Regions from separate parts of the Oceanisphaera sediminis genome, predicted to be linked through region 1. Evidence: riboswitches for the same ligand, from Rfam matches in the RefSeq annotation. Region 1 holds a riboswitch; the other holds the start of a gene.
The links. Region 1 has a riboswitch for thiamine pyrophosphate ahead of thiD (bifunctional hydroxymethylpyrimidine kinase/phosphomethylpyrimidine kinase). Riboswitches for the same ligand answer to the same signal wherever they lie in the genome.
Positions count from the first base shown of each region.

Region 1 (15,237 bases):
TGAACTCCTTACCCGAAGAATCTGATTCCGTTCCCATTCCCGACACACCACAGGCGGTGTTGCAGCAGGTGTTCGGCTACCAGAGCTTTCGTGACGGCCAGCAGGAGATCATCGACACCGTGATTGCCGGGCGCGACGCCCTGGTGATCAAGCCCACCGGTGGCGGCAAGTCCATCTGTTACCAGATCCCGGCACTGCTGCGTCCCGGGCTCACCATAGTGGTGTCACCACTGATTTCATTGATGAAGGATCAGGTGGATACCCTGGTCGCCAACGGGGTGGCGGCGGTCTATATCAACAGCTCGCTCAGCCGGGAAGAGATGTTGCGCCACTTTGCGGCCATGCGCCGGGGCGAGCTCAAGCTGGTCTATGTGTCGCCGGAACGGCTGCTGCAGCACGAATTCATGGAGCGCATCGGCGAACTGGAGCTGGGACTGTTCGCCATCGACGAGGCCCATTGTATCTCTCAGTGGGGGCACGACTTCCGGCCCGAATACGCCGCCCTCGGCCGACTCAAGCAGTGGTTCCCCCATATTCCGGTGATGGCGCTCACCGCCACCGCCGACGAGGCCACGCGGCAGGACATGCTGAGCCGGCTGAGCCTGACCGAGCCGCTTATTCATATCTCCAGCTTCGACCGGCCCAATATTCGCTACACCCTGGTGGATAAATTCAAGGGCATCGAGCAGCTGTTGCGCTACGTGGCCGAACAGCCGGGCCACTGTGGCATCGTCTATTGTTCCAGCCGCAAGCGGGTGGAAGAGGTGGCCGAACGGCTGCTGGCCCGGGGGCACAAAGCGGCCAGCTATCATGCGGGACTGCCGCTGGAACTGCGTCAGTCGGTGCAGGAGCGTTTTATCCGCGACGATCTGGACATAGTGGTGGCTACCGTTGCCTTCGGCATGGGCATCGACAAGCCCAATGTGCGCTATGTGGTGCACTACGACATTCCCAAGAATATCGAGTCCTATTATCAGGAAACCGGCCGTGGCGGCCGGGATGGCCTGCCGGCAGAGGCACTGCTGCTGTACGATCCGGGTGATGTGGGGCGGGTGCGCCGCTTGCTGGAAAACAGCGACAACGAACAGCAGGTGCAGGTGGAGTTGTACAAGCTCAACGTGATGGCGGCGTTTGCCGAGTCGCTGACCTGTCGCCGTCAGGTGTTGCTCAATTACTTCGGCGAATACCAGCGCGAGCCCTGTGGCAACTGCGATATCTGCCTGGACCCGCCCAAAAGCTACGATGGCACCGAAGATGCGCGAAAGGCGTTGTCCTGTGTTTATCGGGTGGGTCAGCACTTCGGCGTTATCTATGTGGTGGAGGTGTTGCGTGGTGCAGACACCCAGCGTATTCGCGAACACGGCCACGACAAGCTCTCTACCTATGGGCTGGGCAAAGACAAAAGTCAGGAACATTGGGTCAGCGTGATTCGTCAGTTGATTCATTCCGGCCTGCTGACCCAGAACATCACCCGCAACATGGTGCTGCAGCTGACCGAGGCGGCACGACCGATATTGCGCGGCGAGGCCGGTTTGCAACTGGCGGAACCCCGGTTGGTGCGGGTAAAGCAGAAAGACAAGGGTGAAGCGGTATTGAGCCGGCCCGAAGACAGAGCCTTGTTCAAGGAGCTGCGGCAACTGCGCAAGCAGCTGGCGGTAGAGGCAGATGTGCCGCCTTATGTGGTGTTCAGCGACGCGACCCTGACCGAGCTTGCCCGTTATCGACCCAAAACCGAGCCGGAACTGCTGGGTATCAACGGGGTGGGACAACGCAAGCTGGAGCGCTACGGCGAGGCTTTTCTGGCGCTGCTGCGCCGGCAAGACTAGGTGTGGAAATAAAAAAGCGGGTCCGCCTGAGCGGACCCTAACCGTTTTACAGGCTGGCGTAGTAGGCAGCCAGATCTTCCATGTCCTGATCGGACAGCGGCATGGCCATGGGGGCCATGATGGCGTTGTTACGCTCGCCGGCCTTGAATGCTTTCAGCTGGCTGACGATGTAGGTCGCTTTCTGGCCGGCCAGGTTGGGGTAGATCTCCACGGCGGAAATCCCTTCGGCACCATGGCAGGCAGCACAAACGGCAGACTTGGCTTTGCCGGCTTCGGCATCACCGGCGGCGAAGGCCGGGGCGCTGAGCATGGCCAGAGCGGCGGCGGCGGTCATCAATTTTTTCATGATAGAACTCCATTTTTTTTAGTAGAGGTATTGCTTCCGGACGTCGTTAAATGGCGATAGCTGAGGACAAGACCGGATTTGAACTGACTATCTTACGGTTGTTATCCGGCGCCTGTATGGTGGAGATCAGTAATCGCTATTTATTTCACCAAAGCAGTATAAAGTAAGCCAAGGCCAAAAAGAAAATGCCGTTGATGGCTACAGGACCAAAACATGATATTAAACAATAGATATGCAGAGTTTGACTGGGCCGGTGCCCGGGTCGAGCCGACTCCTCTGTTATCGCCCCGGCTGTTGTTGCTCAATCGAGACCTTGCCGACGAGCTGGGCATGGACCTGTCTGAAACACAGTGGCGGGATCTGACCGGTGGTAACCGGTTGCTGCCGGAAATGGAGCCCTTTGCCCAGGTGTACGCCGGCCATCAGTTTGGCGGCTTCAGCCCCCAGCTGGGTGATGGCCGTGCCCTGCTGCTGGGCGAGGTGGTGGCGCCGAGCGGTGCGCGTTGGGATCTGCATCTCAAGGGGGCCGGCAAGACACCGTATTCCCGCTTTGGTGACGGCCGGGCCGTGCTGCGCTCCTCCTTGCGCGAATACCTGGCCTCCGAGGCCATGCATCATCTGGGCATCGCCACCACCCGGGCGTTAAGCCTGGTCGGCAGTGAAGAGCCGGTATACCGGGAGCGGGTGGAGCCGGGTGCCGCCGTGCTGCGGGCCGCCCCCAGTCATCTGCGTTTCGGTCACTTCGAGTATTTCTATTATAGTGGCCAGCCGGAACGGATCCCCGAACTGCTCGACTATCTGATCGATACCCAATGGCCCGATCTCGCCAAGGATCAGGCCGGTTATGCTGCGTTGTTCGAACGGGTGGTGGAAAAGACGGCAACGATGATTGCCCAATGGCAACTGGTCGGCTTCTGTCACGGCGTGATGAACACCGACAACATGTCGATGCTGGGACTGACGCTGGATTATGGCCCCTACGGTTTTCTCGATGCCTACGATCCGGACCATATCTGCAATCATTCGGATCCGGGGGGCCGCTACGCCTACGATCAACAGCCGGCGGTCGGCAACTGGAACCTGCAGCGACTGGCCCAGTCGCTGTCCGGGGTGATCGAGCTGGAGGCATTGCAGCAGGCGCTGGGTAAATACGAGTACCTGTTGCTGTCGGCCTATTCCGAGGGCATGCGCCAGAAGCTGGGGCTGGATGGCTGGGAAGACGAGGATCCGGCGCTGTTCCGGGAGATGTTTGACCTGATGCAGCGCCAGAAGGTGGATTACAGCTGCTGGTTTCGCCGCCTGGCGCTGTTGGCATCAAGCGGTTCTGTACCCGATGCGGTGTTGGCCCTGCTTGCCGATCCCGAAGCCTGGAGTGACTGGTTTGGCCGTTATCAGGCCCGGCTGGCGCGCGAGGGCAAGGCCCAGGCCGATAAGGTCGTACAGATGAATGCGGTCAATCCCAAATACATACTGCGCAACCATCTGGCTCAGCAGGCGATAGAGCAGGCGGAGCAGGGCGACATGAGCGAGGCCGACCGGCTGCTGATGCTGCTGGCCCGTCCCTTCGACGAGCAGCCCGAACTGGATCATTACGCCATGCCGGCGCCGGCATGGGCCGAATCACTCTGTATTTCCTGTAGTTCCTGATGATGGCGACGACCACGATGCTTAACAGCGATACCCCCCTGACCATGGAAAACTTTCCCGCCTGGGCCGAGGCACTGATCAAGGAACTGGATCTCGAACTGCTCGAACAGGAGCAGGGCGCCGATTATTACCAGTGGCTGGTCAGCTTTGAAGAAAGCCGGTTGTTTCTGTGCTTTCAGCACTATGCGGACTGTGCCTGGCTGCAGCCGTTGAGCGAGAAGGATCGGGATGTGGCCGACTGGCTGACCACCCAGTGGAACCGCCCGCATGACCCCAAGGACTGATGACCGGGGCTGACTGTGTTTGGCGTGCGGCTCTGGAAACTAATTTCAGGTAAAGACAAAAAAGCGATGACAGGGTAAGATGGCGCCGCACGCATTCCGGTGGTTAAAAAAAACGCATTTATCAATGCCGAACGGCTGGTTATACTGGGCGCCGTTTCCGGGATGGGTTCCCTGACCCCATTAATCAAAAAGGTAAAAAATGGTTATTTCCCCCGCTCAATACCGCACGGCGCTGATCCGGCTGTCGCTGTTCCATGTTGCCATCATTGCCGCCAGTAACTATCTGGTGCAGCTGCCCTTTACCCTGTTCGGCTTTCATACCACCTGGGGCGCGCTCAGTTTTCCCTTCATCTATCTGGCCACGGATCTGACGGTACGCATCTTCGGTGCCGACATGGCGCGACGCATTATCTTTCTGGTGATGCTGCCGGCACTGGCTACCTCTTATGTGTTATCGGTGCTGTTTTTCGAGGCGCAATATCAGGGGCTGGGGGCGCTGTCCGAGTTCAACCTGTTTGTGGCCCGCATCGCCCTGGCCAGCTTCATGGCCTATGTGCTGGGACAGATCATGGATGTCTCGGTATTCAACCGGCTGCGGCAGATAAAGACCTGGTGGGTGGCACCCACCTGTTCCACCATCTTCGGTAACCTGGTCGATACTCTGGTGTTCTTCGGTCTGGCATTTTATCGCTCACCGGATCCCTTCATGGCCGAGCACTGGGTTGAAATTGCCTGGGTGGATTACGGCGTCAAGCTGGTGTTCAGTCTGGTGTTGTTCGTGCCCGCCTATGGTTTGCTGCTCAAATACCTGAGCAGCAAGTTTGTCGGCCACGCCAACACCGGCGTCGAGGTTGGCGTTAAAGCCGGGTGATTGCCGCGATATCGAGGGCCTCGGCATAGGCGTTGAGGTCCTCTTCCGTTACGCTCCGGCCGTTGAGCTGGATCAGGATGCGGTTGGCCACCAGCATCTGCAGCTCCCGGCGACTGCCTTCCTCTTTCATCATGGCGGTTTGTCCCTGAATGCGCTTTATCTTGTAACCCCCCATGGCCGCCATGCTGGGGTTGGTAAAGAGTACCGCCATGGTCTGCAGCAGGGGTGAGTCTTTGGTAATGCTGATTTCCAGGCTGCCGCCGTCTTTACGATAACGGCGGGATGCGTTGATACCACCGCCGAAAAAGGCCGCCGAACCGGCCTGGGTATTTACCTTTTCGGCCTGCCAGCCGGCAAGTGGCTCCGGAAACAGGGTGCCGAGTTCGCCGGCCTGCAGCTGACGGATCAGGGTGGCGACATAATCGAACTGTGCCGCCGCCTGTGACAGCTCGCCGGCTTCAAAGGCCCGGTTACCTTCGGTGATGGCCTGCCTGATGTCGGCGTTGGTTTCGGCTTGAGTGTCGGTCTCATCGGCGAACGGTGCACCGGGCAGCAAGAGCCCCGCCCATAACCCAATCCATAAATACGGTTTGTTCATCTGCTTCCCTCCGGCTGTCTTTCATCCATTGTAGTCAAGCTGTCATCGGGGGAGAGTCAGCGGCGGGCCCAAGGAACTCTGTAGTGGCATACTCCTTGGTATCAGGGAGGGCAAAGGGATCTGCTCCGCCGACCTTCTGTTTCAGGGATGAAACAGAGAGCGTACAGGGAGGTATTTACAGCGAGTCGGTGGAACGGGCCATTTGTCCGACCTTTGCAGAGCAACCAAATAGATCAGTTATTTCATCTGCTTGGTATAAATGAAGAAATTTGTTTGCAATTATAAATGATAACGATTATCGTTAACTTGCTTTCGGAACATGACTTCCACTCTCTTCTGCAGTAGGTGAAGCCTCTTTCCAGCGGTAGGTGAAGACAGCTTGCGAAGGCACGACATTGCTCACATTGCTTCCAGAGTTTTAGGCCGGCTTATGCCGGCCTTTTTTTGCTTCTTACATTTCCAGCAGTCGTTTCACCAGCTTGCCGATGCCGGTATCGGCTTCGGTGATGTTTTGGGCCAGCATGTAGGCGGGGGTGGAGATCACCCGGTAATGGCTGTCTTCCACCACGTCGGTCACCGCGCAGCCGATGTGTTCACCGCCCATGGCGGTAAAGGCCTCGGCCACCGCCGCCTCGGTACCTATGGTGCCCTTGACGCCCGCCGGATAAACGCGAGGGATCATGACCGGCGAGATACAGCAGTAACCGGCGGGTTTACGTGCGGCGGCAAAGCCCTTGCAGACGCGCAGCACCTGCGGATCCAGTTGGGCGTCGGCACCCTTGACGGCAAAATCGCACAGGTTTTTAGCGGCACCGAAGCCGCCGGGCAGCAACAGGGCATCGAAGTCGTCCGCGTTCAGCTCGGTGAGCGGCTTGATGTCGCCACGGGCGATGCGGGCGGCTTCTTCCAGCACATTACGATTGCCCGGTTCCTCCTCACCGCCGAGATGATTGATCACATGATGCTGGGGCTTGTCGGGGGCAAAACACTGATAGCTGGCCCCTTGCCTGGCCAGGTGCAGCAGACACAACACGGCCTCGTGAATTTCTGCTCCGTCATAGACGCCGCAGCCGCTCAGAATAACGGCAACTTTTTTCATGTCAGTCTCCTTATTTGGCATTCACAATCTGTGATCCCGCACCGGGCGATCCGTCAGAACTATGCTAGCATTTATTTCGCTCAACAATTGTTCAGAACTTCGTTGCTGTCGATTTTCCACATTTTCAGATCCGCAAGCAAGATCCACATTTAAAATATAAGCTTTTGATATTTAATGGATCTTTTATTTTATCAGGATCTTGCCGCGATCCGCTTTGCACAGAGTTATCCACAGGCTTGTCCGGGGCCATCGTGGTGTCGGCGGCTCGGCTGTGGCATGCTAGCGGCCAACGCATTAACGAGAAAGATGTCATGGTTGCCATTCCTGCCAAACCCCTGATCCTGGTCGATGGATCTTCCTATCTGTACCGTGCCTATTTTGCTTCCCAGCAGGCCGATTTACGCACCAGCGACGGTCGTCCCAGCGGTGCGATCCGAGTGGTCACCAACATGCTGCGCAGCCTGCACAAGCAGTTTCCCGACTCCCGGGTGACGGTAGTATTTGACGCCAAGGGCAAAACCTTTCGCGACGAAATCTACCCGGAATACAAGGCGCAACGACCCTCGATGCCGGACGATCTGCGCAGCCAGGTTCAGCCCATTCATGACATCATTCGAGCCATGGGGCTGCCGTTGTTGATCGAAGATGGGGTTGAGGCGGATGACGTGATCGGCACCCTGGCCCGCCAGGCGACCGAACAGCAGCTGGATGTGGTGATCAGCACCGGCGACAAGGACATGGCCCAGCTGGTGTCGGATCATGTGCTGCTGATGGATACCATGAAGAACAGCTTCATGGATCGCGACGGCGTGATAGAGAAGTTTGGCGTGCCGCCGGAGCTGATCATCGATCTGCTGGCGCTGGTTGGCGACAAGGTCGACAACATACCGGGCATGCCCGGAGTGGGCGAAAAAACCGCGCTGGCCCTGTTGCAGGGGCTGGGTTCGATCGACGAGATTGCCGCCAATACCGACAAGGTGGCCGCGCTGGGCTTTCGCGGCTCCAAGACGTTTGCCGCCAAATTCGTCGAACATCAGGAGATGGTCCGGCTGTCACGCGAGCTGGCGACCATCAAGACCGACGTGGCACTGGAGTGGGGCCCGGCCGATCTGCAGCAAAGCGAGCCCGACACCGAGGCCCTGAAGGCGCTTTACCGGGAATACGAGTTCCGCAACCTGCTGGAAGAGCTGGAGCCGGGCCAGAACAAGGAACCCGCCACAGCACCGGCGCCGGCCATGGCCACCGACTATCAGACCCTTCTTACCGAAGCAGAGCTGAACGACTGGGTCGAGCGGCTGGCGCAGGCGCCTTATTTTGCCTTCGACACCGAAACCACCAGCCTCAACTATAGAGATGCCCGGGTGGTGGGCGTGTCTTTTGCCGTCGAGCCGGGTCAGGCCGCCTATGTGCCCTTCGGCCATGATTATCTGGATGCGCCCGAACAGCTGAGCGAAGCCACCGTGCTGGGCGCGCTCAAGCCGCTGCTGGAAGACGAACAAGTCGTCAAGCTGGGCCAGAACCTGAAATACGATGCCAACGTGCTGAAAAATCACGGTATCGAGCTGAAAGGCATCGGCCTGGATACCATGCTGGAATCTTATGTACTGAATTCGGTGCAAACCCGGCACGACATGGACAGCATGGCGGCGTTCTATCTCAACCATAACACCATGTCATTCGAGTCTATTGCCGGCAAGGGCGCCAAACAGCTGACCTTCAACCAGATACCGCTGGAGCAGGCCGGTCCCTATGCGGCGGAAGACGCCGACGTCACCCTGCGGCTGCATCACCATCTGGCACCGAAACTGGCGGTCGAACCCGAGCTGCAGCAGGTGTTCAGCGATATCGAAATGCCGCTGGTACCGATTCTGGCGCAAATGGAATATACCGGGGTGCGCATCGACAGCGGCCTGCTGGCCATTCAGAGCGAAGAAATTGCCAAGCGCCTGAAAGAGCTGGAGCTGGAAGCCTTTGAGCTGGCCGGCGAACCCTTCAATCTGGGCTCACCCAAGCAGTTGGGCGAAATCCTGTTTACCAGGCTCGAACTGCCGGTGCTGAAGAAAACCCCCAAGGGCGCACCCTCTACCGCCGAAGAAGTACTGCAGGAACTGGCGCTGGACTATCCGCTGCCCAAGCTGCTGATGGAATACCGGGGCTTGAGCAAGCTCAAGTCGACCTATACCGACAAGTTGCCGCAAATGGTCAACGAGCACAGCGGTCGCATTCATACCTCCTACCATCAGGCCAATACCGCCACCGGCCGGCTGTCGTCGTCGGATCCCAACCTGCAGAACATTCCCATCCGTACCGCGGAAGGACGGCGTATTCGCCAGGCCTTCGTGGCGGCGCCCGGTTACCGGGTGGTGGCGGCGGATTACTCCCAGATTGAACTGCGCATCATGGCGCACCTGTCGCGAGACAAGGGCCTGCTGGACGCCTTCGCCCAGGGGCTGGATATTCACAAGGCCACCGCCGCCGAGGTATTCGGCGTGGCGCTGGATCAGGTGACCACAGAACAGCGCCGTCGGGCCAAGGCCATCAACTTCGGCCTTATCTACGGCATGAGCGCCTTTGGACTGTCGCGCCAGCTTGGCATCGGCCGTAATGAGGCCCAGCAGTACATGGATATCTATTTCGAGCGTTATCCGGGCGTGCTGCGCTACATGGAAGACACCCGTGCCCTGGCCGCCGACAAGGGTTATGTGTCTACCCTGTTCGGTCGCCGACTGTACCTGCCGGAGATCAATGCCAAGAACGGTGCCCGCCGCAAGGGTGCCGAACGGGCCGCCATCAACGCGCCGATGCAGGGCACCGCCGCCGATATCATCAAGAAGGCGATGATTCAGGTTTCCGGCTGGCTGGAGCAGCAACAAATCGATGAAGTACAGATGCTGATGCAGGTGCACGATGAGCTGGTGTTCGAAATTCGCGCAGACAAGGTCGAATCCTTCAAGGAGCAGATCCGCGATCTGATGGAGCAGGCCGCCAGCCTGGATGTGCCGCTGCTGGTGGAAGTTGGCGAAGGCGACAACTGGGACGAGGCGCATTAACTGCAGCCGTAAGCTATAAGCCGTCAGTTAAAAACCAAACACCGAACCAGCAGGCTCGGTGTTTTTTTATGTGTGATACCAACTTGAATAAAGATCTGATCATTTTTAAACCCGAGCTCAGAGGCAACACAGCCGCCTCCCTCGACACGCCACTGGGCTAGCCATCTTTGCTGGGTAACGGCTGCGAATATTCACTGGATATTCGGTCCATTACCCAACAAAGATACACGGCAGCAAGCTGCCCCATGGGGGCTCGGAAATGCCATCCATGGCATTTCACGGTCGTGGGAGGCGATCTCTGCTGCCTCTTCTCGAGCATCGAGTTGTCTGTAGACGGCGCTAACAGACAACTCCGGTGCATCAAGGAGGACAAAGGGAGCTGTTCAGCCGACCATCCGCGCCACGGATGGCGCGGCTGAGCCTCCAGGGAGGGATTCACGGCGAGTCGGCGGAGCGGACCCTTTGTTCGACTTTTATACAAGAATGAAATAGATCATTTGTTTAGTGGGGTTGGTATGACTTACAGCGTACAGCGGGGATTTCTGGTCTTTACGGTCCCGGGTCGTTATTATCGAGTCTTGTTAGTCGGGGAGCCGCGAGGCTGAGACGGTATCAATGCCGGACCCGCCGTACCTGATCCAGTTAATGCTGGCGTAGGAAACTAACGGGCAAGCGTCAGTTTGCCGGTGGTGCCTTCGCCCGGAGGACCATAAGGATATGACCAGTCACACCCCCCAAGATCATCAAGCCGCCAGTCACAAACCGATAGTGCTGACCATTGCCGGATCCGACAGCGGTGGTGGTGCCGGTATTCAGGCCGACATCAAGGCCATTTCTGCCACCGGCGGCTATGCCTGCTCGGTGATCACCGCCCTGACCGCCCAGAACACCCGCGGTGTCAGCGCCGTGCATCCGGTACCGCAGGAGATGATCCGCGCCCAGCTGGAAGCGGTATTCAGTGATTTGCAGGTCACGGCGGTCAAGGTCGGCATGCTGGGCGACAGCGCCACCATTCGTACCGTGGCCGAGGTGCTGCGTCGTTATCGTCCGGCCCATCTGGTGGTGGATCCGGTGATGGTCACCGCCAATGGCGACATGCTGCTGGCCGAGGATGCGGTCATCAGCCTGCGAGAAGAACTGCTGCCACTGGCCGATGTGATCACCCCCAACCTGCCGGAGGCGGCGGCGCTGATCGGCAGCCCAGTGCCTGCAACCCTGGCCGATGTCGAGTCTCTGTTTGCCGGACTCGCCAACCTGGACTGTGCCGCTGTGCTGCTCAAGGGCGGTTTTCTGCAGCAGGAGTCGCGCAGTCCGGACTGGTTATTGAAGGATGGCGAAGTACACTGCTTCGATACGCCGCGGGTGATCACCCCCAATACCCACGGCACCGGCTGCACCCTGTCGGCGGCGCTGGCCTGCTATCTGGGGCAGGGGCTGGCGATGGATCTGGCGGTCTCCACCGCCAAGCATTATATCGATCAGGCCATTCTGGCCGGCAGCAGTTTGCGCATCGGCCAGGGGCGAGGGCCGGTGGAGCATTTCTTCTCGCGCTGAAGGAATGGCATAAATAGCGATCGGTATCGCACGCAGAGCCGCCATTACCGGGCTCTGCTTGCGTTTTGATGGGGTGGCTTGTAGTATCGACCGCCATAACAACTTAAAAAAACATTCGATTAACTGCTTGAAAGTTAATTGAAATGCTTCCTAATATAGCCTGCGCCCTGTGCCGTTCTCCCTCTGTTTTTTCGCTAATTCTGTTGCCTGAACAGGCATGGAAATGAGGCCGTTTGCCTATGCTTTTTGCTGTTATTTCGGGTTTTGTGTTAGCGGCGCTGGTGCCCCGCCTGTCGTCTGTTCTGGGGACGAAAATCGGCTGGGTCCTGGCGGTGCTGCCGGCTGCCCTGTTTGGCTACTTTCTGGGTTTCTGGCCACAGGTGACCACGGGTCAGACCGTGCTGCAGAGCCATGAATGGATTCCCAGCCTGGGTATCAACCTCAGCTTCATGGTGGATGGCCTCAGCCTGATGTTCGCGCTGCTGATCACCGGCATCGGTACCTTTATCTTTATTTACGCCGGCCGCTATCTGCAGGGCCATAAAGATATTCACAAGTTGCTGATGTACCTGCTGGCCTTCATGGCCGCCATGCTGGGGCTGGTGCTGTCCAGCAACCTGATTTCGCTGTTTGTGTTCTGGGAACTGACCAGCTTTACCTCCTATCTGCTGATCGGTTTCAACCACGAGCAGGAAAAAGCCCGCAAGGCGGCGCTGCAGGGGTTCTTTATTACCGTCGGTGGCGGCCTGGCGTTGATGGCGGGTCTGATCCTGCTGGGCAACATCGGTGGCAGCTTCGAGCTGAATGAACTGCTGGCTCAAGATGTGGATATACAGCAACACCCGCTGTTTCTGGCGATGATGGTGTTGATCCTGCTGGGCGCCTTTACCAAGTCGGCTCAGACCCCCTTCCATTTCTGGCTGCCCAACGCCATGGCGGCGCCGACCCCGGTCAGCGCCTATCTGCACTCGGCCACCATGGTCAAGGCGGGTGTTTATCTGATGGCGCGCTTGCAGCCGATGATGGCCGGTAGCGAGGCCTGGATGATGACCCTGTCGCTGTTTGGCGGCGTGACCATGACGGTGGGCGCCCTGATGGCGGTATGCAGCACCGATCTCAAGCGTATTCTCGCCTTTTCCACCATCATGGCGCTGGGCACCCTGACCATGCTGATCGGCATCGGTACCCCCCATGCGCTGGAGGCGGCCATGGTGTTCCTGCTGGCCCATGCACTATACAAGGGCGCCTTGTTCATGGCGGCGGGCACCCTGGATCATGCCACCGGCACCAAGGATGTACGCGATCTGGGCGGGCTGCGTAAATACATGCCGCAAACGGCGCTGTTCATCACCCTGGCCGCGCTGTCGCTGGCCGGTATTCCACCGCTGTTCGGTTTTATCGCCAAGGAACTGATGTTCGAGGCGGCGCTGGGTGCGCCCTGGTTGTCGAACCTGCTGATCGGGTTGTCGGTCATCACCGCCATCGGCATAGTGGCGTCGGCCGCGCTGGTGGCGATAAAACCCTTTTACGGGCCATTGAAGCCCACGCCCAAAACGCCCCACGAAGCGCCACTGGCGATGCGACTGGGCTTTACCCTGCTGGCCATTGTCGGTCTGTTGCTGGGATTGATGCCGAGTCTGGTGACGCCCCTGCTGCAGGCGGCGGTAACCGCCATTGGCGGCGCCCCGGCGGCCGAGCTGAAACTGGCGCTGTGGCACGGTTTCAACCTGCCGCTGCTGCTCAGTGCGCTGGCATTGGCGTGTGGCGGCCTGCTTTATCATCACTGGGATCGCATACGCGATCCGCTGGCCGCCGCCCTTAATCCCCTGGCTTATGGCCCCGAGCGGAGCTATGAGCGAATGATGGATGGCCTTCAGGTGGTGGCGAAGGGCCAGACCCGCATACTGCAGAATGGCTATATGACCCACTATATTCTGACCATATTGCTGACCACCATCGTCCTGCTGACCTATGCCTTCTGGTCGGAAGACGCCTTTGTCTACTCGCTGTCGTTCGAGGGAGTACGGCTTTACGAAGTAGTGATCGGCTTGCTGATGCTGGTGGCGGTGGTGTATGCCAGCGCCACCCATCTGCGGTTGGGCGCGGTGGCGGCCATCGGGGTGCTGGGTTTTGCCATGGCGATGATTTACGTGTTCTTCAGCGCACCGGATCTGGCCATTACCCAGGTATTGGTAGAGACCCTGACCGTGATCATGCTGGTACTGGTGCTGTTTCGTCTGCCCGGTTTTCAGGATCTGTCGAGCCCGCTGGTACGCTGGCGCGATGCGGCCGTGGCCGGTGCCTTCGGGGTGCTGGTGACCATGATGGTGCTCACCGTGAACCAGTCGACCCTGCCGGGCGAGGGCATTACCGCCTATCTGGTGGAAAACAGCTATGTGGTGGCGCACGGGCGCAACATCGTCAACGTCATACTGGTCGACTTCCGGGCGCTGGATACTCTGGGCGAGATCTTCGTGCTGGCGCTGGCGGCCATCGGCGTCAATGCCATGATTCGCTTTCGTTGGGAGACGCAGAAATGAGATCGGATACCTCCATCATACTGCAGACCGCTACCCGCATGCTGGTGCCGCTGTTGCTGTTGTTCTCCATCTTTTTGCTGTTGCGCGGCCATAACGATCCCGGGGGCGGCTTTATCGCCGGGCTGGTGGCGTCCAGCGCCTTTGCCCTGCACCTGTTCGCCTTTGATGCCAGCAGTACCAAGAAGCTGATGAAGGTGGAAAGTCAGCTGTTGATGGGCGTCGGCCTGTTACTGGCGCTGTTCAGCGGCATGGTCGGCGTGGTGTTTCGGGGCCAGCCCTTTTTGACCAGCCAGTGGGGCACCCTCTATGTGCCGGGCATCGGCGAGCTGGCGGTAAGTACCCCCCTGCTGTTCGATATCGGTGTTTACCTGGTGGTGATCGGCGTGGTGTCGACCATATTGCTGTCACTGGACAAGGTGGAGGAATAAATGGAAAACCTGTTTGCTTTCGTGATTGGCGGCCTCTACGCCACGGCGCTGTTCATGATGCTCAGACGCAGCATCGTCAAACTGGTGATCGGGCTCATGATTCTGTCCAACGCCGCCAACCTGCTGATCCTGACCGGGGGTGGCCTGGTGCGGGGCGCACCGCCGCTGATTCCGGAAGGACTGTCGCAACCGGCCGGCATCATCGCCGACCCGCTGCCTCAGGCGCTGATCCTGACCGCCATCGTCATCAGTTTCGGTGTGCTGGCCTTTGCCGTGGTGCTGATCCATCGCGCCTATGAAGTTATCGGGGCCGATGACATGAACGAAATGAAGAGCACAGACTCGTGAATATAGCCGTTATCCTACCCATATTTATCCCCATGCTGGCCGGTGCCCTGACCCTGATCTGCTGGCGCTGGCGTTTGGTCCAGCGCTGGATTTCGGTGCTGTCCGGCAGCGGTCTGCTGCTGGCCGCCCTCTATCTGTTCATTCAGGTGCGACAAGAGGGCATTCTGGTGGCCTACGTCGGCAACTGGTCGGCGCCCTACGGCATTACCCTGGTGGCGGATTTGCTCAGTGCCATCATGGTGCTGGTGACCGGCATCATCGGCCTGGCGGTGGCGGTGTACTCGCTGGCCACCATGAGCCGCAGCCATGAAGCCTTTGGCTATTACCCTTTGCTGCATCTGATGCTGGCCGGGGTGGTGGGCGCCTTTCTCACCGGTGACATCTTCAACCTCTATGTGTGGTTCGAGATCATGCTGGTGGCCTCGTTCGGCCTGATGATACTGGGCGGCGAGCGCGCCCAGATGGAGGGGGCGGTCAAGTACGTGACCCTGAACCTGATCTCGTCGGCGCTGTTTCTGACCGCCGTGGGCCTGCTGTACGGTTACGCCGGTACCCTGAACATGGCGGATCTGGCGCTGAAGCTGGGCAACGGCGAGCAGCCGGGGCTGGTAACGGTGATCGCCATGCTGTTTCTGGTGGCGTTCGG
Region 1 covers NZ_BAABDS010000026.1:31,470-46,706, forward strand. Annotated here, with positions in the region: gene recQ (DNA helicase RecQ) at 1-1,826, shown strand, start outside; gene ABD827_RS08135 (c-type cytochrome) at 1,873-2,172, opposite strand; gene ABD827_RS08140 (protein adenylyltransferase SelO) at 2,386-3,819, shown strand; gene ABD827_RS08145 (DUF3630 family protein) at 3,837-4,103, shown strand; gene ABD827_RS08150 (7-cyano-7-deazaguanine/7-aminomethyl-7-deazaguanine transporter) at 4,303-4,974, shown strand; gene ABD827_RS08155 (hypothetical protein) at 4,961-5,572, opposite strand; gene elbB (isoprenoid biosynthesis glyoxalase ElbB) at 6,024-6,671, opposite strand; gene polA (DNA polymerase I) at 6,983-9,721, shown strand; TPP riboswitch at 10,298-10,398, shown strand; gene thiD (bifunctional hydroxymethylpyrimidine kinase/phosphomethylpyrimidine kinase) at 10,439-11,275, shown strand; gene ABD827_RS08175 (putative monovalent cation/H+ antiporter subunit A) at 11,515-13,815, shown strand; gene ABD827_RS08180 (Na+/H+ antiporter subunit B) at 13,812-14,243, shown strand; gene ABD827_RS08185 (Na+/H+ antiporter subunit C) at 14,244-14,591, shown strand; gene ABD827_RS08190 (Na+/H+ antiporter subunit D) at 14,588-15,237, shown strand, end outside.

Region 2 (15,237 bases), on a different contig from region 1:
GATTGCTCCGGCTTGTTGTTAAGGGATAGTGATGCTGACTATTCAATATTTGGGAGTTGTGGTTAATCGGCAGCAAGGTTACCTCTTCATAACGCCAGCCGGGCCTGCTGGCGATACAAACAGGCGACGCCGGAGCTGAAGGAGGACAAAGGGATCTGCTCAGCCGACCTTCTGTTTCAGGGATGAAACAGAGAGCGTACACGGACGTATCCACAGCGTGTCGGCGGAGCTGGCCCTTTGGCCGATGAGACAGTGGGAGTTAATAACCCACCTGCTTAACCTGATGAGGTTAGCTTCAAACGTTGCATCAGGGTTTCTGCATCCAGACAATACAGGGCATCCAGCAGGTTCAGCTGCAGGCTGCCCGGCCCTGCCGACTGCTCCGCCGCGATTTCACCGGCCACCCCCAGCACCGCCGCCGCCGCCAGACCGGTGGTTTCACCCACGGCGGCAAAGGCACCAGTCAGTGCCGACAGAGTACAACCCATGCCGGTGACAAAGGGCATCATGGCGTGTCCGTTATGCAACCTGAATTCGCTATTCTCCGTAATGATAACGTCTGTTTCACCGGAAATAACCACACTGCAGCGATAGTGCTGCACCAAATAACGGGCCGCGTCCACCGCCGCCTCGCTGGCATCCAGCGAATCCACACCCTTGCCGTTGGCTTTGGAACCCGCTTCGGCACCGGCCAGGGCGATGATCTCGGAAGCGTTACCGCGAATAATCAGGCACTCCGCCGCTTCGGCGATGCGCCGGGATGTTTCGGTACGCAGGCTGCTGGCCCCGCAGCCCACCGGATCCAGTACCACCGGCTTGCCATGCTGGTTCGCCTGCTCGACCGCAAAGCGCATCCGCTCAATCCAGACGCTGTCCAGGGTACCGATGTTGACCACCAGGGCACCGGAAAAGGCCATCATCTCCGCCAGCTCATCGCGAGAATGGGCCATGATCGGCGAGGCCCCCACCGCCAGTAAACCGTTGGCGGTGTTGTTCATCACCACATAGTTGGTGATATTCAACACCAGCGGCTTTTGCGCTCGTACCGCGCTCAGGGCGGTGACGATGGTTTGTGTGTTCATGCCGTTCCTTGCAGATGTTGATACCGGATGCCCGAGTTTATTCGATAGTACCCGAAACATGCATGTTCAGAGCAATCGTCTTTGTCCGCATAATTCGGGCTTGCAGCAGGCAACGCCGATGCAGGAAAGAGGGAACACCTGTCAGTTAAGCGTAAAACGGGATCCATTGACTTCCCACCGACACGCCGTAACCCCATCCCCGGGGCTCTGCTGCGCCATCCATGGCGCAGAAGGTCGGTTTGAAAGCCAATTGCTCCCGTTAACTGAACGGTGTTACGCACCAAGGGGCCTTTTGTTCTAACGAATTCGTGGAGGTAAACATCAGCCGAAGCGGCGTGATTTGCGGTTAACTTCGTCGATTTGAGTGTTCAGGGTGCAGAAGTCGTAGAGAAATCCTATCAGGAACAAGCCACCGGTGAGAAACCAGATGATGGCCGTGACCCACTTGCCCATGTACAGGCGGTGAATGCCGAAGATGCCGAGAAAGGTCATCAGAATCCAGGTCAGGCTGTAGTCCTTGGGGCCGCTGGCGTAGCGCATGTCTGCATCCCGATCCATGGACGGAATCAGGAATAAATCCACTATCCAGCCGATGAAGAACAGACCCAGGGTAAAGAAGTAGAGGGTGCCGCTGACCGGCCGACCGTAATAAAAGCGGTGCGCACCCATGAATCCGAAAATCCACAGTATGTAACCGATCACCTTGCTGTGTGTGTTGTTCATGCTGCCTCGGGACGGGTGATAAAAACGACCATTTTAGACGTTGCCGTGGGTAACTGCCACATCTGTGGGCCAACCGACGACCCGGTTCGTCGTTCGAGCAGCATGGCACTTACGTCTTGTTTGTAGCCCAGTGCATTCCCGTCGGTCAAAGCGCACTGCTTCTCCGGCACGCCGTAAACCCATCCATGGGGGCTCCGTTGCGCCATCCATGGCGCAAAGGGCACGGCGAAGCAGACACGCTTTCCCCTCCTCAGCTCGCTTGGCGCTGACTAGTAGCATGCAGACAACACCCATGTTGCTCGAAGCAGCAGTGGGGATTGCCGTAGCCGACCATAAAATGCCATGGATGGCATTTTCGAGCGCTACAGGGAAGTACTTGAAGCGTGTCGGCGGAGCGCAACCGCACTGATGCTTCGCGTTGCGCCCTCTTTGGCGGCTTATGGCTGAAAGCTTACGGCCAACAGCTTCAGCTGCGGCTGGCGGAGTAGCTGTTGTCCCAGTCTTTCCATACCGGTTGCAGGCCGGTGGCGGTAATGGCCCTGGCCACCTCGGCCGGGCTGCGGTCGTCGTCGATTTCGAACTGCTCCAGCTCTTCCTTGACGTTTTCCACATAGCCGCCGGGCTGGGTCTTGGAGCCGGCGCTGATGCTGGTGACACCGAGCGGTATCACCTTGTCGCGAAACTCCTGCGCTTCGCGGGTCGACAGGCTCAGTTCCAGCTCGCCGTCGAGCAGGCGATAGGCACAAATCAACTGCACCAACTGGCGATCGGTCATCACCGACTTGGGTACCAGACCGCCTTCACAGGGTCGCAGGCGCGGGAACGACACCGAATAACGGGTCTGCCAGTAATTTTTTTGCAGATAGCGCAGATGCGCCGCCACATAGAAGCTGTCGGCCCGCCAGTCTTCCAGCCCGAACAGGGCGCCCAGGCCAATCTTGTCGATGCCCGCCTTTCCCAGCCGATCCGGGGTTTCCAGCCGCCAGCGAAAATCCTTCTTCTTGCCGCGAATATGATGCTCGTCGTAAGTCAGGTGCTGATAGGTTTCCTGATACACCATGACGCTGTCGAGCCCGTATTCGCGTAGCTCGGCATATTCTTCTTCCGACAGCGGCTGCACTTCCATCATCACGTAGCTGAAGTGGCGCTTGATGATCGGCAGCATCTGCTTGAAGTAGTCCTGCCCCACCTTGCCTTCGTGCTCGCCGGTCACCAGCAGCACGGTATCGAAGCCCATCGCCTTGATGGCCAGACATTCCTGCTCGATTTCCTCGGCGCTCAGGGTCTTGCGCTTGATGCGGTTGCTCATCGAAAAGCCGCAGTAGGTGCAGTCGTTGGCACACAGGTTGGACAGATACAGCGGAATATAAAAGCCGACCGTGTTGCCGAAACGCTTGCGGGTCAGCTGATAAGACTGCTGGGCCATCTGCTCCAGATAGGGCTCGGCGGCGGGCGAGATCAACGCCATGAAGTCCTGCAGATCCCGCTTCGGCTTGGCCAAGGCGCGTTCCACATCCCGGGCCTGCTTGCCATAGATGCTCATCTTGACGTCATCCCAGTCCATGGATGACCAGACGTCGAAGAAACTCATAAGGTCTCCAGGAAGGCGGTGAGCGGGCTGGACGCCTGGGCCTGCCGGCTCTGGCCGGCCAGACCGGCTTCATAGGCCATACGGCCGGAAATCACCGCCAGCTTGAAGGCCTCGGCCATGGCCACAGGATCACCGGCCACCGCAATGGCGGTGTTGACCAGCACCGCATCGGCGCCCAGCTCCATGGCGTAGGCGGCGTGGCTGGGGGCGCCGATGCCTGCGTCCACCACTACCGGCACAGTGGCCTGTTCGATGATGATCTCGAGGAAGTCATGCGTCACCAGCCCCTTGTTGGAGCCGATGGGCGCACCAAGCGGCATCACGGCGGCACAACCCGCTTCTTCCAGCCGCTTGCACAGCACAGGATCGGCACCGCAGTAAGGCAGCACGATGAAGCCGTCTTTGACCAGCAGCTCGGCGGCCTTGAGGGTTTCGATGGGATCGGGCAGCAGATACTTGGGATCCGGATGAATTTCCAGTTTCAGCCAGTTGGTGCCCAGGGCCTCGCGCGCCAGCCGGGCGGCAAACAGCGCTTCTTCGGCATTTTTGGCACCCGAGGTGTTGGGCAGCAGATTCACGCCCAGTTCCAGCAGCGGCGGCAGTATGTCGTCGCTGTGGTTTTTCAGATCCACCCGTTTCAGCGCCATGGTCACCAGATCGGTGCCGCTGGCAACGAAGGCGTCTTTCATCTGGCGGCCACTGGCAAACTTGCCGGTGCCGGTGAACAGGCGGGAATTAAAGGTTTTATCGGCAATAATCAGGCTCATGTCAGCCTCCGGCTATGGCGTGGAACAGGGTAATGTTGTCGTTGGGGGTCAGCTGCTGCTCCCCCCACTGGCTGCGGGCCACCACCTGTTGATTCAGGGCCACCGCCACGCCGGGCTTGTCTTGCTCCAGTTCGACCAGCAACTGGCCGAGGGTGGTGCCTTCGGCCAGATCCAGCGCTTCGTCGTTCAGTACTACTCGCATTGTTGTTCTTCCCCCTTGGGTCCACACACCGGACAGGCCGGATCTTTCGGCACCTTGAGGCTGTGCCAGCGATGCGCCCTGGCATCGAACAGCTTGAGCTCACCCCAGGGCACACTGCCGGTACCGGTAAAAAACTTGATGGCTTCCAGCGCCTGCAACAGGCCGATAGTGCCGACCACGGGGCCGATGACCCCGGAGTTGCTGCAGTTGAGCCGTTCGCCGATGTCGGGGCCATAAAGACAGCGATAACAGCCATGCTCGGCGGCCGGATCCAGCGCCAGCAACTGACCTTCGAAGCGAATGGCCGCCCCCACCAGCAAGGGTTTGCCCCAGGCGTAGCAGGCGGCGTTGATGTCCTGGCGAATCGAGATGTTGTCGGTGCAGTCCAGCACCAGATCCACCTCGGCGACAAAATCGCCCAGGCTCTGCCGGTCCAGCTTCTGATTGATGGCGATCACTTCGATGTCGGGGTTCAGCGCCAGTAACTTCTCGCGCGCCGTTTCCGCCTTGCTGTGTTGCAGGCTGTCCATGTCATACAGGGTCTGGCGCTGCAGGTTGCTGACCTCGATGTGATCGAAATCGGCCAGCCACAGGGTGCCGACTCCGGCCGCCGCCAGATACTGCACGGCGGGCGAGCCCAGGCCACCCAGGCCCACCACCAGCACCGAGGCGTGTTTCAGCTTCATCTGCCCCTCTTCGCCAACCTCTTCCAGCAACAGGTGCCGGCTATAACGCATGAATTCGCTGTCGCTGAGCATCTTATCCCTCCACCATTTCCAGCAGATCGCGGATGGCCGCATCCGGATCGGCCGCTTCGGTAATGGCGGTGACCAGGGCGATGCTGCCGACATTCGTCTGGGCCACCAGCGGTACCCGATCGCGACTGATGCCACCGATGGCCACCAGCGGAAATTCCGCCTCCATCAAGGCCACATAGCGGTGCAGCCGCTCCAGCCCCTGAGGGCGGGACGGCATGTCCTTGGTTTTGGTGGGGAAGATATGACCCAGCGCCAGATAGGACGGCTTGAGCTCGCGGGCGCGCAGCATTTCGTAATAACCGTGAGTAGACAGGCCCAGTTTGAGACCGGCGGCGCGAATGGCCTCCAGATCCGCCACTTCGATATCTTCCTGGCCCAGGTGCACGCCGTAGGCGCCGTGCTTGATGGCCAGCCGCCAGTAGTCGTTGATGAACAGCCGGGCGTTGTAGCGTTGGCCCAGCTCGACCGCGGCCTTGATGTCGGCTTCCACCTCGGCGTCGGCCTTGTCCTTGATGCGCAGCTGCAGGGTGCGTACTCCCTGCTCCAGCAGGCGTTCCAGCCAGGCCACCGAGGTCACCACCGGATACAGCCCCAGCTTGAGGGTATCCATGGCGGCAAAATCCCCTTGCGGGCTGGTGCCGGTGATGCCCAGCTGTTCGGCCAGGGCCGAGCCCGGCATCACCACGGTGGGAAAGTCGTTCAAATCCGTCGGCCAGCCCAGATGGGCCACCGGGCCGGCACCGGCGCCGATGGCCTCGGCGCCCTTCAGGCCCTGATTGACGTAGGCCTTGGCCAGCACCAGCGCATCTTCAATCGGGTAGTCCAGCGCCACGGCGGTGGCGATGGCCGACGACAGGGTACAACCGGTGCCGTGACCGTGACGGGTTTGCACTCGGGGGCTGGCCAGCCAGATTTCACGCTGGCCGTCGGTGTAATAGTCGATGGCCTGCTCGCCGGCCCAGTCCAGGTGACCGCCCTTCACCAATACGGCGCGTACGCCCAGTTCCAGCAGGGCGGCGGCCCCGGCGCGCAGCTGTGCCGGAGAGTCGGGCGCGATGCCCGACAATACTTTCAGTTCCAGCGCATTGGGGGTAACCAGATCCACCTCGGGCAGCAGGTGCTGCTGCAACGCCGGGATCAGGTTGGTTTCGGCCATGCTCTGGCCGGTGCTGGCAATGGCCACCGGATCCAGCACCACAAAGGGCTGCCACTGGCGGCGATATTCACGCAGCGTGCGCGCCAGCACCTCGGCCCGCAGGCCGCCGGGCAGCAGACCAATCTTGATGGCCCGGGCCGGCATGTCGCTGGCCAGCGAGACCAGCTGGCTGGTAAAAGCCTGCATCAATACCGGCTCGACCATGGATACCGCCACCGAGTTCTGGGCGGTAATGGCGGAGATAACCGAGCAGCCGTGGCCGCCCAGTCCCTGAATGGTGTGCAAATCGGCCTGAATACCGGCACCGCCGCCCGAATCGGAGCCGGCGATGGTCCAGACGATGGGTCTTGTCATAGAAATTATTGCTCCAGTTTGTCGGCCTGGTGATACAGCTCACCGCCGCGTTTCTTGAATTCTTGTGACATCTGCGCCATGCCGGCGACCACGGTTTCGCTGTTGCCGTCCATATCGACCAGTTGCACCGCTATGGCTTCCTGGGCGGCGGCATACTCGCGCACTTCCTGAGTGATCTTCATCGAGCAGAACTTGGGTCCGCACATGGAGCAGAAGTGGGCTACCTTGCCGGATTCCTGCGGCAGGGTTTCGTCGTGATAGGCACGGGCGGTCTGCGGATCCAGCGCCAGGTTGAACTGATCTTCCCAACGGAACTCGAAGCGCGCCTTGGACATGGCGTTGTCGCGGATTTGCGCACCCGGATGGCCCTTGGCCAGATCGGCGGCGTGAGCGGCAATCTTGTAGGTGATTAGCCCCTGTTTGACGTCTTCCTTGTTCGGCAACCCTAAGTGCTCTTTCGGGGTGACGTAGCACAGCATGGCGCAACCGAACCAGCCGATCATGGCGGCACCGATGCCGGAGGTGAAGTGGTCGTAGCCGGGGGCGATATCGGTGGTCAGCGGGCCCAGGGTATAGAAGGGTGCCTCGTGGCAATGCTCCAGCTGCTCTTCCATGTTGCGCTTGATCATGTGCATCGGCACGTGGCCGGGGCCTTCGATCATCACCTGTACGTCGTATTCCCAGGCGACCTTGGTCAGCTCACCAAGAGTGTGCAGCTCGGCAAACTGGGCTTCGTCGTTGGCGTCGGCAATGGAGCCGGGACGCATGCCGTCACCCAGCGACAGCGACACATCGTAGGCGGCACAGATTTCGCAAATTTCGCGGAAATGCTCGTAGAGGAAGCTTTCCTTGTGATGGGACAGACACCACTTGGCCATGATGGAACCACCGCGCGACACGATACCGGTGACGCGCTTGGCGGTCATGGGCACGAAGCGCAGCAGCACGCCGGCGTGAATGGTGAAGTAATCCACGCCCTGCTCGGCCTGTTCGATCAGGGTGTCGCGAAACACTTCCCAGGTCAGGTCTTCGGCCACGCCGTTCACTTTTTCCAGCGCCTGGTAGATGGGGACGGTACCGATGGGCACCGGGCTGTTGCGCAGTATCCATTCGCGGGTTTCGTGAATGTAACGACCGGTAGACAGATCCATCACGTTGTCGGCACCCCAGCGGGTGGACCACACCAGCTTCTCCACTTCTTCTTCGATGCTGGAAGTCACCGCCGAGTTACCGATGTTGGCGTTGATTTTCACCAGGAAATTGCGGCCGATGATCATCGGCTCGGACTCGGCGTGGTTGATGTTGGCCGGAATGATGGCGCGGCCTTCGGCGACTTCCTTGCGCACGAATTCGGGGGTGATGGCGTCCGGCAGGTTGGCGCCGAAGTTCTGGCCCGGGTGCTGTTGCAGCAGCATCTCGTCCCGCACCCGCTCGCGGCCCATGTTCTCGCGAATGGCGATGTATTCCATCTCGGGGGTGATGATGCCTTTGCGGGCATAGTGCAGCTGGGTGACACAGGCGCCGACTTTGGCCTTGCGCGGCTTGGGCATCTGCTCGAAACGCAGGTGATCCAGGCCATCGTCGGCCATGCGCTGCTGGGTAAACTCGGAGGTAACGCCCTCCAGCTCCTCGGTGTCGTTACGCTCCAGAATCCACTGACGACGCATCTGGGGCAGACCCCGGCGTACATCCAGATCGGCATCGGGATCGCCGTAGGGACCGGCGGTGTCGTAAATCGGTACCGGCGCATTGGGCTCGAGAATGGGGTTTTCTTCGGTGCCGCCCTTGAAGCTGTCGGCCAGATGAATTTCGCGCATGCCGACCTTGATGTCCGGGCGCGAGCCTTCGATGTAGATGCGGCGGGAATTGGGGAAGTGCTCGCCTTTCAGGTTATCGATAAATGCCTGGGCCTGGCTGCGAACTTCACGACGGTTTATTTTTGACATAGCAATCTCACTTCGAATCCATTGAGGGTGAAAATGCTTGTCAGGAGTGTTGAGAAAGAACTCGGCAGAAGAGGTGTGGCGCCAAGTTCTCGCTTGCTTCCCTTACGCAGGTATTAGCCTGATCAGGTTCAACGGATCCCGCTTTCGCGGTCTCAGCCCATATAGAGCACTCCGACAAGATAGCGGCCAGTATAAACAGACCCCGCTCACAAAAGCAAAGTCATTACCGGACAATCCGGCTATAAAAAGTTAACCGCCATGAAACATTTCGGCATTGGACTCGGCCGGTTTTTATCCGACCACCAGCCCCAGCGCAAGCAGGCCGGTGAAGGCAAGCGTGCCCCGCGCGGTCAGAGCCAGCGCCCGGTTAAGCTCGGCGCCCTGGCCGGTCAGCACCAATTGAGTGGCCCGCGCCAGCGGCCAGAGCGCCAGCAAACTTACAAAGCCCGGCTCGGTCATGATGCGGGTGCCGGCCAGCACGGCGCCCCCCAGCAGCAACAACTGATAGGCCCGCGCCCGCCGCAACCCCAGCCGCAGCGCCAGGGTGTGCTTGCCGGCCTGCCGGTCGGTGTCCATGTCGCGAATGTTGTTGATATTGAGCACCGCCACCGCCAGCAGGCCGGCGGTGAGTGATGCCCAGCCGGCGGACTCGCTCAGCCGATGCTGCATCAGGTAACTGCAGCCCAGCACCGCCACCGGGCCGAAAAACACGAATACCGCCACATCGCCGAGGCCCAGATAGCCATAAGGGCGCCGGCCCAGGGTGTAACCCAGCGCCGCCAGCAAGGCACAAGACCCCAACGCCATAAATCCCAGCCAGGCACCGACATCGGGCCCCAATGCCGCCCACAGCAGTAACAGGCCCGAGCCGGTTGCCAGTGCGGCGGTTACTATCATGGCGTTACGCAGCTGATCGGGGCTCGCCAGGCCGGAGGCCAGCACTCGGGTCGGGCCGGTGCGGTTTATCGAGTCGGTACCGCGTACGCCGTCGCCATAGTCGTTGGCCAGGTTGGACAGTATCTGCAGCAACAGCGCGGTCAGCAGCGCCAGCGTCAGCACGCCGCCGTTAAAGGCGCCGGCCTGAGCGGCGGTGCCCGCGCCCAACAGCATGGAGGCCACCGCCAGAGGCAGGGTTCTGGGCCGAATCGCCAGCAGCCAGGATTGTGGTGACATATGAGTATCGCTTAGCAGTCGGATTCAAACGATTATGATAACCAAGCTCGACGGCCGCGTCCCGGTTAAAAATGGTGCTACCCCGACAACCGCGGTTACTACCTGCTAAGCCAGGGCGTGAACGAGGCCGGTCACCCCGACATGTCCAGACTCAGCCTTATCCAATGCCACGGCTAGCGTCAAGGTTTCCTTGGCATATCGGGGGTAAATCCGTATAGTCAGGCGCATATTTCGACAGGTCTTTACTTATGTTTCAAAACAACCCCCTGCTGGCCCAGCTCAAGCAACAAATCCGCGAAACCCTTCCCATTAAAGAAGGCATCGTGAAAGGTACCTCCAAAGGTTTTGGTTTTCTTGAAGTAAGCGAAAAAGAAAGCTTCTTTATTCCACCACCACAGATGAAAAAAGTGATGCATGGCGATCACATTACCGCCGTGGTGCGTACCGAAAACGAGCGCGAGCTGGTTGAGCCCGAGACCCTGATCGAAGCCGGTGTTACCCGCTTTGTGGCCCGGGTGAAGTGGTTCCGTGACCGGCTCAATATCGTGCCCGATCATCCGTTGATGAAAGATGCCATCAAGGCACGCGCCATCAAGGGGTTGGACGAAAAGAGCCTGAAAGAAGGCGACTGGGTACTGGGCGAAATGACCCGCCACGCCCTGAAAGACAACAAAGGCTTTTTCGCCAGCGTGGTGGAAGTGATTGCCGGCGTAGAAGACCCCATCGCTCCCTGGTGGGTGGTGCTGGCCCGCAACAAGCTGGCCAACCAGGCGCCGGAAGACAGGGCCGAGTGGCAAACGCTGGAAGAAACCCTGCCGCGTCAGGATCTTACCGATATGCCCTTCTTCACCATCGATGGCGAATCCACCCTGGATATGGATGATGCCCTGAGCGTGAAAAAGCTGGATAACGCCTGGGAACTGACCGTTGCCATCGCCGACCCCACCGCCTATGTTGCCCACAACAGCGAAATGGACCGCGTCGCCGCCGAGCGCGCCTTTACCGTTTATCTCCCCGGCCGCAACATTCCCATGCTGCCCCGCACCCTGGCCGACGAACTCTGTTCGCTGCAGGAAGGGGTAGAGCGTCCGGCCCTGTGTGCCCGCCTGCAGATCGACTTTGACGGCAAGGTGTCCGACAAGGCCGACTTCTTCGCCGCCCACATTCGCTCCCAGGCCCGCTTAAGCTACGATCAGGTCTCCGACTGGGTCGAGCAAATCGGCGACTGGCAGCCCGGCAGCGAAGTCATTGCCGAGCAGCTGCGTGAGCTGACCGCCCTGACCCATGCCCGCAGCGCCTGGCGCAGCAAGCACGCCATCGTGTTCAAGGACAGACCCGATTACCGCTTTGCGCTCGACGAAGACAGCAACGTCACGGCCATTCTGGTCGATCACCGTCGCATCGCCAACCAGATGGTAGAAGAGGCGATGATCGCCGCCAACCTGTCTTGCGGCAACTGGCTGACCGAACATGCCGGCACCGGTATCTTCAACGTGCACGCCGGTTTTGACAGTGAAAAAATGGAAGGCCTGGTCGAACTGCTGCAGACCCACGAAGCCCCCTTCGAGCCTGACACCCTGTCGAGCCTGGAAGGCTTCTGTGCCCTGCGCCGCTGGCTGGATGCCCGCGACACCAGTTATCTGGACAGTCGCACCCGTCGTTACCAGTCGTTTGCCGCCATGAGCGCCACCCCGGGTGAGCACTTTGGCCTGGGCCTGACCGCCTACGCCACCTGGACCTCGCCGATTCGTAAATACGGCGACATCGTCAACCACCGTCTGATCAAGGCCATTCTTGCCGAGCAGGAACATGGCGTGCATGCACCCAGTGACGAACTGGCCGTTCACCTGTCCGAGCAGCGCCGCATGCATCGCCGGGCCGAGCGCGATATCGCCGACTGGCTGTATGTGCGTTATCTGCAGCCGGCCGTGGCCGAAGGCAAGGTGTTCGATGCCGAAGTGGTCGATATCGGTCGCGGTGGCGTCAAGCTGCGCCTGCAGGAAAACGGTGCCGTGGTGTTCATGCCTTCCTCGCTGATCCTGGCCAACCGGGATCGACTGGAATGCAGCTGGGACGATGGCCGGGTTTACCTGGACAAGGCCCCGCTGTACGAGCTGGGTCAGGCGGTACAGGTGATCATCACCGAAGCGATTGAAGACACCCGCTCCTTGATCGCCAAGCCGGCACAGCCGATTTCACCGGTCGCCCCGCAATAAGGCGTTCGGTAAACAGCTGACGTAAAAAGGGCCTGCAGATGCAGGCCCTTTTTGTTATACCAATCCCCCTAAACAAATGATCTATTCCATTTTTGTATAAAAGTCGAACAAAGGGCCCGCTCCGCCGACTCGCCGTGGGACGTGACACTCACTGCTTTAGCCCACTGCGAACATTCACTGGATGTTCGATCAGACGAAAGCACTTCGTCACGGCAGCAAGCTGCCCCCTCTAGGCTCAGCCGCGCCATCCGTGGCGCGAATGGTCGGCTGAGCAGATCCCTTTGTCCTCCTTGATGCATCGGTGTTGCCTCTGATCCCGAGGTTAAAATGATCAGATGTTTATTCAAATTGGTATGAATCGGACTCGATAGATCCACCCTTGCTTTCATATACCTTAAACGAATAAAAAACTTAGTTTAAATACTCTATAAGCATATTAAACTCGGGTACATCATCTTTGAGTCCCTGGAGTTCATCATGCGCAAATCTCTTCTGGCTTCCCTGCTGTTTGCTGCCGGGTTAAGCACCGCCGTCCCCCTTCAGGCAAAAGAACTGCTCAACAGCAGCTACGACATCGCCCGCGAGCTGTTTGCCGAGATCAACCCGGTGTTCGCCGAACACTGGGAGCAGAAGACCGGTGAAACCCTGGAAATCAAACAGTCTCATGCCGGCTCCTCCCGCCAGGCACAGGCCATTCTGCAGGGCCTGCGTGCCGATGTGGTCACCTATAACCAGGTGACCGACGTCGATGTGCTGCACCAGAAAGGCCAGCTGATCCCCGCCGACTGGAAAGCTCGTCTGCCCAACGATAGCTCGCCCTATTTCTCCACCATGGCGTTTCTGGTGCGTGAAGGTAACCCCAAGAATATTCAAGGCTGGGACGACCTGACCCGGGACGACGTGCAGCTGGTGTTCCCCAACCCCAAGACTTCCGGTAACGGCCGTTATACCTATCTGGCCGCCTGGGGCGCCGCCCACCAGCAGTTTGACGGCGATGAAGACAAGATTCGCGAGCACATGGGCAAACTGATCAAACAGGTGGCGGTATTCGACACCGGCGGCCGTGGCGCCACCACTACCTTTGTGGAGCGTGGCATCGGTGATGTGCTGATCACCTTCGAGTCGGAAGTGAACAACATCAGCACACTGAACCCACAAGCGGGTTATCAGGTGGTGGTGCCGCCGGTCGACGTGCTGGCCGAGTTTCCGGTGACCTGGATTGACCGCAACGTGGAGCGTAACGGCACCGCCGAACAGGCCAAGGCCTATCTGGAGTTTTTATACACTCCCGAAGCCCAGCGCATTCTCGCCGGTTACTACTACCGGGTACATAACGACACGGTTGCCGCCGAAGTGGCAGACAAATTCCCTGCCACCGAACTGTTCAAGGTAGAAGACATCTTCGGCAGCTGGGAGCAGGCCATGGCCGCCCACTTCGCCAACGGTGGCAGCCTGGATCAACTGCAGGCTCAGGGACGCTAAACCATGGCGGCGCTGTTGGGTTCATCCAAGCGGGTACTACCGGGTTTTACCCTGAGTCTGGGCACCAGCCTGCTGTTCGTCAGCCTGATTATCCTGCTGCCGCTCACCGGGCTGATACTGAATACCAGCCAGATGGGCTGGGCACAGTACTGGCAGGTCATCAGTGACCCCAGAGTGGTGGCCACCTACAAGGTCACCGCCAGCGCCGCCGCCGCCGCCAGCCTGTTCAACATGGTGTTTGGCCTGTTAATGGCCTGGATTCTGACCCGTTACCGTTTTCCGTGCCGGGCCCTGCTCGACGGTCTGATGGATCTGCCCTTTGCCCTGCCTACGGCGGTGGCCGGCCTGACGCTGGCCTCGCTGTTTGCCACCAACGGCTGGTACGGCGAATGGCTGGCCGATCTGGGCATCAAGGTGTCTTACACCTGGGTTGGCATCGTCATCGCCATGGTCTTTACCAGCGTGCCCTTTGTGGTGCGTACCGTGCAGCCGGTGCTGGAAGATCTGGGACCGGAATACGAAGAGGCGGCCGCCACCCTGGGCGCCAGCCCCTGGCAGGCATTCAGCCGTGTGGTATTGCCCGAGCTGAAGCCGGCACTGATCACCGGCACCGCCCTGTCGTTCACCCGCAGTCTGGGTGAATTTGGCGCCGTTATCTTTATTGCCGGCAACATGCCGTGGCAGACCGAAATTACCTCGCTGATGATTTTCATCAAGCTGCAGGAATTCGATTATGCCGCCGCCAGTGCCATCGCCAGCATCATCTTACTGGCCTCCTTCGTGCTGTTGTTTCTGATCAACGGCATTCAAAGCCGCTTTATGCGTCGGGTACGAGGTAACAGCTGATGGAACAGTCTCTGACACTGAAAGCCGCTCGTCCCTGGGGTCGCTGGTTGCTGATTGGCACCGGCGTGGTGCTGACCCTGCTGTTGCTGGTGGTGCCGCTGCTGGCCATTATTGCCGGTGCCTTCGCCGCCGGTGTGGGTGGCGTGCTGGATAACCTGAACGAGCCGGACATGCTGCATGCCATCGGCCTGACCCTGCTGGTGGCGGCACTGACCGTGCCCATCAACCTGGTGTTCGGCACCCTGCTGGCCTGGCTGGTCACCCGCTTTCAGTTTCGCGGTCGTCAGCTACTGCTGACCCTGATGGACGTGCCCTTTGCGGTATCGCCCGTGGTGGCCGGTTTGCTCTATCTGCTGATGTACGGCGTCAACGGCCCGGTCGGCGGCTGGCTCGACGGGGTCGACATGCAACTGATGTTTGCCTGGCCCGGCATCGTCATGGTCACCGTGTTCGTCACCTGTCCCTTCATGGTGCGTGAGCTGGTGCCGCTGATGAGCAGCCAGGGCACCGATTCGGAAGAAGCGGCGGTGCTGCTGGGGGCCAGCGGCTGGCAACTGTTTCGCAAAATCACCCTGCCCAACATTCGCTGGGCGCTGCTGTACGGGGTGATCCTCACCAACGCCCGGGCGGTGGGCGAATTTGGCGCCGTGTCGGTGGTGTCCGGCGGTATTCGCGGCGAAACCAATACCCTGTCGCTGCACGTCGAGCTGCTGCATCAGGACTATAACGCGGTCGGCGCCTTTACCGCCGCCGCCCTGCTGACACTGATGGCGGTGATCACCTTGTTGTTCAAATCCTATCTCGAGTGGCGCCTGCACGGCGCCGAAGCACAGGAGTAAGACCGCATGAGTATTCAGATTGAGGGGGTTCACAAGTCCTTCGGCAACACCCGGGTGCTGCACGACATCAACCTCGACCTGCCCAGCGGCCAGCTGGTGGGG
Region 2 covers NZ_BAABDS010000039.1:189,966-205,202, forward strand. Annotated here, with positions in the region: gene thiM (hydroxyethylthiazole kinase) at 276-1,082, opposite strand; gene ABD827_RS14570 (NINE protein) at 1,404-1,805, opposite strand; gene thiH (2-iminoacetate synthase ThiH) at 2,272-3,396, opposite strand; gene ABD827_RS14580 (thiazole synthase) at 3,393-4,163, opposite strand; gene thiS (sulfur carrier protein ThiS) at 4,165-4,365, opposite strand; gene ABD827_RS14590 (HesA/MoeB/ThiF family protein) at 4,356-5,123, opposite strand; gene thiE (thiamine phosphate synthase) at 5,125-6,633, opposite strand; gene thiC (phosphomethylpyrimidine synthase ThiC) at 6,639-8,579, opposite strand; TPP riboswitch at 8,660-8,763, opposite strand; gene menA (1,4-dihydroxy-2-naphthoate octaprenyltransferase) at 8,871-9,752, opposite strand; gene ABD827_RS14610 (exoribonuclease II) at 10,001-11,968, shown strand; gene cysP (thiosulfate ABC transporter substrate-binding protein CysP) at 12,446-13,450, shown strand; gene cysT (sulfate/thiosulfate ABC transporter permease CysT) at 13,454-14,296, shown strand; gene cysW (sulfate/thiosulfate ABC transporter permease CysW) at 14,296-15,135, shown strand; gene cysA (sulfate/thiosulfate ABC transporter ATP-binding protein CysA) at 15,142-15,237, shown strand, end outside.
Region 2: it holds a riboswitch for thiamine pyrophosphate, as region 1 does, so the genes downstream of both, thiC (phosphomethylpyrimidine synthase ThiC) here and thiD (bifunctional hydroxymethylpyrimidine kinase/phosphomethylpyrimidine kinase) in region 1, are expected to answer to the same signal.